3 regions of the Mesorhizobium sp. ES1-3 genome follow, and region 2 is predicted to be linked to each of the others. Evidence: predicted binding sites of a transcription regulator. Region 2 holds the regulator's gene; each other region holds the start of a gene.
The links. Region 2 encodes PhoB, which activates phosphate uptake and scavenging genes when phosphate is short. Its sites were predicted from a motif close to TGTCATNNANCTGTCAT; they were not measured.
Positions count from the first base shown of each region.

Region 1: LB536_RS05905 (RNA degradosome polyphosphate kinase) is a predicted target of PhoB. The motif match lies at 1,233-1,249, and genes of this name have one in related genera.
Region 3: LB536_RS09115 (DUF1045 domain-containing protein) is a predicted target of PhoB. The motif match lies at 1,168-1,184, and genes of this name have one in related genera.

Region 1 covers NZ_JAIUGW010000003.1:137,581-140,854, reverse strand. Annotated here, with positions in the region: gene LB536_RS05915 (FAD-dependent monooxygenase) at 1-890, opposite strand, end outside; gene LB536_RS05910 (zinc-finger domain-containing protein) at 901-1,146, opposite strand; gene LB536_RS05905 (RNA degradosome polyphosphate kinase) at 1,314-3,274, shown strand, end outside.
Region 2 covers NZ_JAIUGW010000005.1:59,806-63,079, forward strand. Annotated here, with positions in the region: gene LB536_RS09525 (sterol desaturase family protein) at 1-840, shown strand, start outside; partial or broken gene LB536_RS09530 (sugar kinase) at 893-1,225, shown strand; gene phoB (phosphate regulon transcriptional regulator PhoB) at 1,510-2,199, opposite strand; gene phoU (phosphate signaling complex protein PhoU) at 2,219-2,926, opposite strand; gene pstB (phosphate ABC transporter ATP-binding protein PstB) at 2,952-3,274, opposite strand, start outside.
Region 3 covers NZ_JAIUGW010000004.1:370,566-373,839, reverse strand. Annotated here, with positions in the region: gene LB536_RS09125 (DUF3329 domain-containing protein) at 1-18, shown strand, start outside; gene iolB (5-deoxy-glucuronate isomerase) at 259-1,071, shown strand; gene LB536_RS09115 (DUF1045 domain-containing protein) at 1,223-1,930, shown strand; gene LB536_RS09110 (alpha-D-ribose 1-methylphosphonate 5-triphosphate diphosphatase) at 1,967-3,106, shown strand; gene phnN (phosphonate metabolism protein/1,5-bisphosphokinase (PRPP-forming) PhnN) at 3,103-3,274, shown strand, end outside.

The DNA of each region.
Region 1 (3,274 bases), on a different contig from region 2:
GGCACGGTCCAGGGCTGCTTCCGTTCGACTGTATGGAGTGGCCAGGTCAGCCATGGGCCAGCCAATTCCACCAGTCTTGCAAGGCCTGCGGCCGTGCCACGCATGGCGCTGGCGAGGATGCTGGGATCGGCATGGCCTGACCAGCCTTCGGCAATGCGCTCGCCTTTGGTGAAAGCGACAAGGTTGAACGCGTCCCCCTTGCTGACGGGGTAAGCGACCATGTGGAAGCCGGGATGAAGGAAGGTGGTGACGCAATTGGCCGCACCGATTGCCGCAAACGCATTGCCGGCAGCGCTGTCGGCCGAGATCGTGGTGCGCCATGCCAATTCGCCCGAAAACCTGCTTTGGGCGGACGTTACGCCAAACCTGCGCACCGCTGACCAGACGCCATCGGCACCGACCAGCAGAGATCCTTCGGTATCGATGATCTTGCGACCGACCCCGTCTGTCATGGTGATACCGACTGAACCGGAGGCCACGCTGCTGACCTGCGCGCCGGTGGTGAGCTGGATGTCGGGCATTTGCGCGACGCGCGCCATCAGGGCGTCTTGCAGATCCGCCCGGTGCGCCACGAGATAGGGCGCGCCCCAGCGTTCCTCACCGGCGCCGCCAAGCGGCACGCGTGCCAGTTGGCGCAGGCTCGCGGCGTCCTTCAGCACCACGGCTTCCGGCTTGACGGCATTGGCAAGAAGCGTGTCGAGAACCCCAAGCTGGCGCAGAATGCGCGTCGCGTTTGGAGAGAGCTGGATGCCGGCGCCCGCCGCTTCGATGCGCTTGGCCTGTTCGAACACTTTTACGGGGTAGCCGCGCTCGGCGAAGGCAATCGCCGCCGTCAGCCCGGCGATTCCAGCCCCGGCAATCACGACCTGCCGGGACCGCGTCTCGCTCATGGTCGGGAGGTCAGGCGGCCTGGTCGATGTAGAGGCAGCCCGCCGGCTGCGTTTCCGTTGCCTTCAGCTTCGGCGAATAGCGGTAGAGGGTCGAGCAATAGGGGCAGACTTTCTCATTGTCGTCGCCCATGTCGAGAAACACATGCGGATGATCAAAAGGCGGGTTGGCGCCCGTGCACATGAATTCCTTGACCCCGATGTCGATTGCCGGATGGCCCGCATCGTTCTGGAAATGGGGAATGGAACCGCCTGCCATCGTCGTCTCCTTAACGCAGTCTCTCTGCATCTGGATCATATCAAGCCTGTTTGCAAGTTCGATGAAATCAAACTGTCGCAAAAGCCTGTCAGAGAACTGTCGCAAAAGCCTGCCACAGGATAAGTTAAGCCGGTTAACCGGCCGAGGCGGGCGGAAGAGCAGGAATCATGAACGAACTGAAGCCGGTACAGAGCGAATTCAACAACGTCACGGCAGCGAGCCCGGAAGGCAATCCGGACCGTTTCGTCAACCGCGAGTTCTCCTGGCTGCAGTTCAATCGCCGCGTTCTCGAAGAATCGCTGAACACCCATCACCCGCTGCTGGAGCGCGTCCGTTTCCTGTCGATCTCGGCCGCCAATCTCGACGAATTTTTCATGGTGCGCGTCGCCGGCCTTGCCGGTCAGGTGCGCGAGGGCATCGTGCTGAAAAGCCCGGACGGACGCACCCCCGAACAGCAGCTCGAACAATTGCTGCGTGAGGTCGAGCGGCTGCAGGAGGACCAGCAGAAGAGCCTTTCGGCACTCACGGTGCTGCTCAACAAGGAAGGCATCGAGAGCATCACCCGTGATGCGCTGACCAAGGACGAGAAGACCTGGCTGGAAGAGCATTTCCAGGAGCAGGTGTTTCCGGTGCTCACTCCGCTGTCGATCGACCCGGCGCATCCGTTCCCGTTCATTCCCAATCTCGGCTTCTCGATGGCGCTGCAGCTTCGCCACCGCAAGAATGGCGAAGAGATGAGCGCGCTGCTGCGCCTGCCGGTGGCGCTGAAGCGCTTCATCCGCCTGCCGGACCGCAAGCGCCATGTCCGCTTCATTCCGCTGGAAGAGGCGGTCGGCCTTTACATCGGCAAGCTGTTCCCCGGCTACGAGGTCAAGGGCTCCGGCACGTTCCGCATCATCCGCGACAGCGATATCGAGGTCGAGGAAGAATCGGAAGACCTAGTGCGGCTGTTCGAAACGGCGCTGAAGCGGCGCCGCCGCGGTTCGGTCATCCGCATCGAATTCGACATGCTGATGCCTGGAGAATTGCGCGATTTCGTCGCCGGCGAGCTTGGCGTCTCGTCGAGCCGCATCAGCGTGCTCACCGGGCCGCTGGCGCTCAGCCAGATCTCCGAGATCGTCTCCGTCCCCCGCGACGACCTGAAATTCATACCCTACAACCCACGCTTTCCCGAGCGCATCCGCGAGCATGGCGGCGACTGTTTTGCCGCCATCCGCGAGAAGGACATCGTCGTCCATCACCCCTACGAGTCGTTCGACGTCGTGGTGCAGTTCCTACGCCAGGCAATGGCCGACCCCGAAGTGGTGGCGATCAAGCAGACGCTCTATCGCACCTCCAACGACAGCCCGATCGTGCGTGCGCTTGTCGACGCGGCCGAGGCCGGCAAGTCGGTGACGGCGCTGGTCGAGCTCAAGGCGCGTTTCGACGAGGAGGCCAACATCCGCTGGGCGCGCGATCTCGAACGCGCCGGCGTGCAGGTCGTGTTCGGCTTCCTCGAACTCAAGACCCACGCCAAGATGTCGCTGGTGGTGCGGCGCGAGGACGGCAAGCTGCGCAATTACGTCCATCTCGGCACCGGCAACTACCACCCGGTCACCGCGCGCATCTACACCGACCTGTCCTTCTTCACCACCGATCCGACAATCGCCCGTGACGTCGCCCAACTGTTCAATTTCATCACCGGCTATGCCGAGCCGACCGCCGAAATGCGGCTGGCGATATCGCCGTTCACGCTGAGGAACCGCATCCTTCAGCACATTTCAGACGAGGTCACCCACACATTGGAGGGACGGCCGGCGCGCATCTGGATGAAAATGAACGCGCTCGTCGACCCCATCATCATCGATGCGCTCTACGACGCCAGCCGCGCCGGGGTGGAAATCGACCTTGTCGTGCGCGGCATATGCTGTTTGCGGCCGCAGGTGCCGGGCCTGTCGGAGAACATCAGGGTCAAGTCGATCGTCGGCCGGTTCCTCGAGCACAGCCGCATCTATTGCTTCGGCAACGGCCATGGCCTTCCCTCGGACGAGGCGATTGTCTACATCTCCTCGGCGGACCTGATGCCGCGCAATCTCGACCGCCGCGTCGAGACCATGGTGCCGATCACCAATCCAACTGTGCATGAACA
Region 2 (3,274 bases):
AATCTCGTCATCGTGGGGCTGGCCTTCGCGGCTTATGCCTTGGCCAGCCCCACGCTTGCCCAGGCGAAGGAGCCAGGGCTATGGATCGGGGTGATCTGGCTACGAAACTTCGGCCTGACGGTAGTTGTAGCGCAGGGGCTGCATCTTGTTTTTCACCGCCACCAGTTGCAGGGCACCGACAAGAAGTTTGATCCGCGCCCCTACCCGCGCAAGGGGCGCGCCTTCAGTTTCGACAGCCAACTGGCCGACAACGTGTTCTGGTCGCTGGCTTCGGGCGTAACGATCTGGTCGGCATACGAGGCGCTGGTCTGGTGGGCGATGGCCAATGGCTATGCGCCGACTCTAACATGGTCCGGCCACCCGGTCTGGTTCGTCGGCCTCTTCCTGTTGATCCCGATCTGGGAGAGTTTCTACTTCTACTGGATTCACCGGCTGCTCCATACGAAGCTCCTTTACCGCATCCACGCGCTGCATCACCGCAATATTGATGTGGGGCCGTGGTCGGGCCTTGCGATGCACCCGGTTGAACACATTTTCTATTTCGGAACCGCGCTGGTCCATTTCGTTGTTCCGTCCAGCCCGGTGCATCTTATCTGCCACCTGATGTTCTATGGCCTTTACGCCATTACCACCCATACCGGGTTCGAAGGGCTCTGGCTGGCCGGGCGCAAGCGCGTCGACCTGGGCACCTTCCACCACCAGCTTCATCATCGCTACTTTGAGGTGAACTACGGCACGCTGGAAGTGCCATGGGACAAGTGGTTCGACACCTTCCACGATGGCACTGAATCGGCAAAGGCACGGATGAAGGCGCGTCTTGCCGCGCGGCGCCGGCTATAGGTCACGCCGGCGGAACGGGCACGTGATATAAGCCCTCAGGCAGGTTTACGCCGCAGACCGCCCTAGCCCCCGATCTCTTTACCGCAAGGCCGGCGAAACGCTCGGATACGGGCTTGGCAGCCTGTTCGCGCTGATCGATCCCGCACCGGTCGCCATGGTCGGCGTCAGCGCCGCCGCCTTCGACCTGATCGAGCCGGCGTTGCGCGAGGCCATCGCCCACACCGCCGGCGGCCAGCATTCGGAATCGATTTCCTTCGACACCGAGCCGAACGAGCTGCCGCTCATTCGCGAAGGCTGCGCCATGCGCGCATTGACTTTCGTCGACCAGGAGATTTTCGCGCTGAGCGTGCAAGTGAGAGGGAGTGCCGGGAAGAGCGTTGCCTGAAACCGTGCAACGCCTTGCAGTCCGGGAAACGCATGGCCGGACGCCAGGACTGCGCGTCCCAACTGCTTGACTGGGCGTCCCAAGCTATTGACGGCTTCGATGACAGTGACACCCATGCCGTGTGATCGGTGTGACGCCGACGTTGGGGGGAGTGGAAAGTTCGACACCGGTTCAGATGCGCAAACCCGACAGCACGCTCGACATGGCAACGGCACAGCGAGTTGAATGGCCATTTCCGCGAGGCGAGGCATGTTTCGCTGCACTCGCGCTGGCTGAGCGGCGCTTTAATCCTCGCGGATCGCGTAGCCCGCGCCGCGGATGGTGCGGATGACGTCCGGCATGCGGCCATTGTTGACCGCCTTGCGCAGCCGTCCGACATGCACGTCCACGGTGCGCTCGTCGATATAGATCGTCTCGCCCCAGACATTGTCGAGCAGCTGGCTGCGCGAGAACACCCGGCCGGGATGGCGCATCATGAACTCTAGCAACCGGAACTCGGTCGGGCCAAGCCGGATCTCGCTCTTCTTGCGATAGACCCGGTGCGATTCGCGGTCGAGCACGATGTCTCCGACCTTGAGCACGCTGGACAGCACTTCCGGCTTGGCGCGGCGTAGCAGCGCCTTGACCCGGGCCATGAATTCCGGCGTCGAGAACGGCTTGACCAGATAGTCGTCGGCACCGGTCGAAAGGCCGCGCACGCGGTCGCTCTCCTCGCCGCGTGCCGTCAGCATGATGATCGGCAGCCTCTCGGTCTCGGGCCGCATTCGCAGGCGCCGACAGAGCTCGATGCCGGAAACCGCCGGCACCATCCAGTCGAGCACCAGGAGGTCGGGCACGTTCTCCTGGAGGCGGATCTCGGCTTCGTCGCCGCGCGTCACCACCTCGACCTGGTACCCTTCCGATTCCAGATTGTAGCGCAGGAGCACACCGAGCGGCTCCTCGTCCTCCACCACCATGATGCGTGGCGCGATCATCGATTGATCATCCCTGCCGTCAAGCCGCCGGCACCGACATCGCCGTCTCGTCCTGCTTCGGACGATTGGCGGGCAGTTGCGTGCCAGTCAGCACATAGTACGCATTCTCGGCGATGTTGGTCACATGGTCGCCGATGCGTTCGAGGTTCTTGGCGCAGAACAAAAGATGCGTGCAAGCCGTGATGTTGCGCGGATCCTCCATCATGTAGGTCAGGAGTTCGCGGAACACCGAGGTGTATTTGACGTCGATGCGTTCGTCGTCGTTCCTGAGCTTGGCGAGTGCGGCGGCATCGCCGGCCGCATATTCCTCGACCACGCCCTGCACCTGGATCAGCACCAGCTGCGCCATGGAGTCGATCGAATGCGACAGGTCGCGCGGCGTGGCGGTGAGGCCGACGGAGCCGACGCGCTTGGCGATGTTCTTGGCAAGGTCGCCGATGCGCTCGAGATCGCCCGCCATGCGGATCGAGCCGACGACATGGCGCAGATCGTCGGCCATCGGCTGGCGCTTGGCGATCAGGGTGATGGCGCGGTCGTCGAGTTCGCGCTGGCGCGCGTCCATGATGGCGTCGTCGGAGACGACGCGCTGTGCCAGCGCGTTGTCCGAATTCAGCAGCGCCTTGGTGGCGCCACCGACCATCGTGCCGGCGAGATCGCCCATGTCGCTGATCAGCCTGCTGATCTGTCCGAGATCCTCGTCGAAGGCTGCGACTGTGTGTTCGGCCATGATCCTGGTCCTCGTATGCGTGATATCAGCCGAAGCGGCCGGTGATGTAGTCCTGCGTGCGCTTCTCGCGAGGCGACGTGAAGATCTTCTCGGTCTTGTCGAATTCGACCAGTTCGCCCAGATACATGAAAGCCGTCTGCTTCGAGACGCGCGCGGCCTGCTGCATGTTGTGGGTGACGATGACGATCGTGTAGTCGGCCTGCAACTCGTCGATCAGTTCCTCGATCTTGGCGGTGGACAATGGGTCGAGCGCCGAGGCCGGCTCGTCGAGCAGGATGACTTCCGGCTTCACCGCCACGGTGCGGGCGATGCAAAGCCGCTGCTGCTGGCCGCCCGACAGGCTGAGGC
Region 3 (3,274 bases), on a different contig from region 2:
GTCGAACCCAAGGAATGATGGAAGAAGTTCCAGTGGACTGGATACGTGCGTAACGGATCGCATACCTTGGTGACTGGCCGAAACGCTCCTTGCCTCGTCATCCTAGGGCGGAGCAAGGAGCGCAGCGACGCGGCGCAGACCTAGGATGACGAAGTTGGAAGGCGCCGGCCAATCCGAAGATTCGTGATGGCCCTTTCAAACGAGCGGCCTGGCTTCACGCCGGTAGCCGTCAAAAGCCACTGTAACAGGAGAGACAAAATGTCGAAACTGCTCGTCAAAGCCGACAAGCGCCATGGCCGCGTCGCCCATGTGACGCCGAAAAGCGCCGGCTGGACTTATGTCGGTTTCGACCTGCATAGGCTGAAGCCGGGCGAAAGCGCCTCTGGAAAGACGGACGACCGCGAGGTCTGCCTGGTGTTCGTGACTGGCAAGGGTACCGCCAAAGCCGGCGGCAAGGATCTCGGCCTGCTCGGCGAGCGCATGTCGCCCTTCGAGGGCAAGCCGTGGTCCGTCTACGTGCCGCAGGGATCGGACTGGTCGGTGACGGCCGATACCGAGCTGGAACTTGGCGTCTGCTCGGCACCCGGTCTTGGCGGCGGCCTGCCGGTCCGGGTGATCGGACCGGACGATCTCGGCCAGGAGGTGCGCGGCAAGGGCACCAACACACGCTACGTCACCAACATCCTGCCGGAGGGCCAGCCGGCCGACTCATTGCTGGTGGTCGAGGTCATCACGCCCGGTGGCCACACGTCGAGCTATCCGCCGCACAAGCACGACCAGGACAACCTGCCCGCCGAATCCTATCTCGAGGAAACCTACTACCACCGCCTCAACCCGCCGCAGGGCTTTGCCTTCCAGCGTGTCTATACCGATGCCGATCAGGATGGCCATCGCGCGCTCGACGAAGCCATGGCGATCGAGGACGGCGACGTGGTGCTGGTGCCCAGGGGATATCACCCCTGCGCCGCCTGCCATGGTTATGACCTCTATTATCTCAATGTGATGGCCGGGCCGAAGCGGACGTGGAAATTCCACAATGCGCCCGAGCACGAATGGTTGATGAAGGCCTGAGCGTTCTGCGTTTCCGGCTGAACTTGTTGGTCCAGCTCGGAAAAATCGTCGGCTAACGACCCTGAGGGTCGATTTGCCTTCGAAAACCCTTCAAAGCTTCGTCAATCCGTCATGGAAATCACCTATGGCAACCTTCTGACGAGGACTTCCGATGCGTTATGCCATCTATTTCACTCCCAGGCAGGACGAGCCGCTGGCGCGAATTGCCGCCAACTGGCTGGGCCGCGACCCGTTCGGTGCCGCGACCAGGCCGGTTGAGGCCGTTGCCGACCTGGCGGCGGCGGAAGTGGCCTTCCACACCGCTTCGGCACGCCGCTATGGCTTTCACGCCACGGTGAAAGCGCCTTTCCGCCTGGCTGCCGACGAGACCGAGGCTTCGCTGCGCGCGGCGCTCGATCATTTTGCCGAGGTGACGCCTGTCGTGACGATCCCGCGCCTGGTCGTCAGCCAGATCGACAGCTTCTTCGCGCTGGTGCCGGACGGTCCGCTGCCTCCGCTCAACCGCTTCGCCGACGACGTCGTGCGCGATTTCGACCGGTTTCGCGCGCCGTTGAGCGATGCCGAGATCGAGCGGCGCAGCCCGGATTCGCTGAAGCCGGCCGAGTTTCGCAATCTCTGCCAGTGGGGATATCCCTATGTCTTCGAGACCTTCCGCTTCCACATGACCCTGTCCGGCCGAGCCGGACCACAGGAAAGCCCTCGCCTGCGCGCCGCGATCGACAGCCTTTTCGCCGATGTGTTGCGCCAGCCCGTGCTGGTGGATGCGCTGACATTGTTTGTCGAACCCGAACCCGGTGCACCGTTCATGGTGCTTTCCCAGCACGCGCTCGGACGCCGCCCGGCCCGGAAGATCGCCTGAACCAACCCGACCGCAAGAACCAAGGACTAGCCTAGAATGACCGTCGAAACTGTTCTTTCCAACGCCCGCATCGTTCTTGCCGACGAGATCGTCGAAGGGTCGCTGGTGCTGCGCGACGGCTTTATCGCCGGCATCGATGCCGGTGCTGCCCGAACCGGCGAGGACATGGGCGGCGACTTCATCATTCCGGGGCTGGTCGAACTCCACACCGATCATCTCGAGGGCCACTATGCGCCGCGGCCGAAAGTGCGCTGGAACCCGATCGCCGCGGTGCTTGCGCATGACGCGCAGGTCGCGACCGCCGGCATCACCACCGTGCTCGATGCCTTGCGCGTCGGCATGGACGAGGACGCCGACCTGACATTGGACGATATCCGCAAGCTGGCCGACGCGATCGAGGACAGCGTCGCGCAGGATCGTCTGCGGGCCGATCACTTCCTGCATCTTCGCTGTGAGGTCTCGGCGCCTGACTGCCTCAAGGCATTCGCCAATTTCGACGGCGACGAGCGGGTCAGGCTGGCATCGCTGATGGACCATGCGCCGGGCCAGCGCCAGTTCGTCAACCTTGAAACCTATGCCTACTACTATCAGCGCAAGCTGAAACTCTCGGATCGCGACTTCCAGAAATTCTGCGAGAAGCGGATGACCGAATCGGCGCAGAATTCGGGGCCGAACCGCGTTTTCATCGCCGCCGCCTGCCAGGAGCGCGGCATCGTGCTCGCCAGCCACGACGACGCCACGTCGGCCCATGTCGACGAGGCCATCGAGCAGGGCGTGCGGGTTGCCGAGTTCCCGACCACCGAGGAAGCGGCACGGGCCTCGAAGGCCGCCGGGCTCGGGGTGCTGATGGGTGCGCCCAATGTCATGCGCGGCGCCTCGCATTCGGGCAATGTTTCGGCTCGCACCTTGGCCAGTGACGGCCTGCTCGACATCCTGTCGTCCGATTACATCCCCTTCAGCCTGATCCAGTCGGCCTTCTTCCTCGGCGACATGGTCGAAGGCATTTCGCTGCCGCAGGCCGTCGCCATGGTTTCGAAGAACCCGGCGCAAGCCGTCGGCCTTGACGACCGCGGCGTCATCGAGCAGGGACGCCGCGCCGATCTGGTGCGCGTGCGCGTCGACGATCATGTTCCGGTCGTGCGCACCGTCTGGCGGCAGGGACGCCGGGTGGCATGATGGTGTCGGCCTTGATCGAGCGCGAACTGTCCGCCGAAACCTTTCCGATCCGTCACGGCGTCTTTGTCGCTGTCGTGGGCCCGAGCGGTGCCGGCAAGGACACGGTGATCGGCTATGCCAAGGCGCTCTTCGCCGACGAGACGCAGCTGGAGTTCGTGCGCCGCGTCA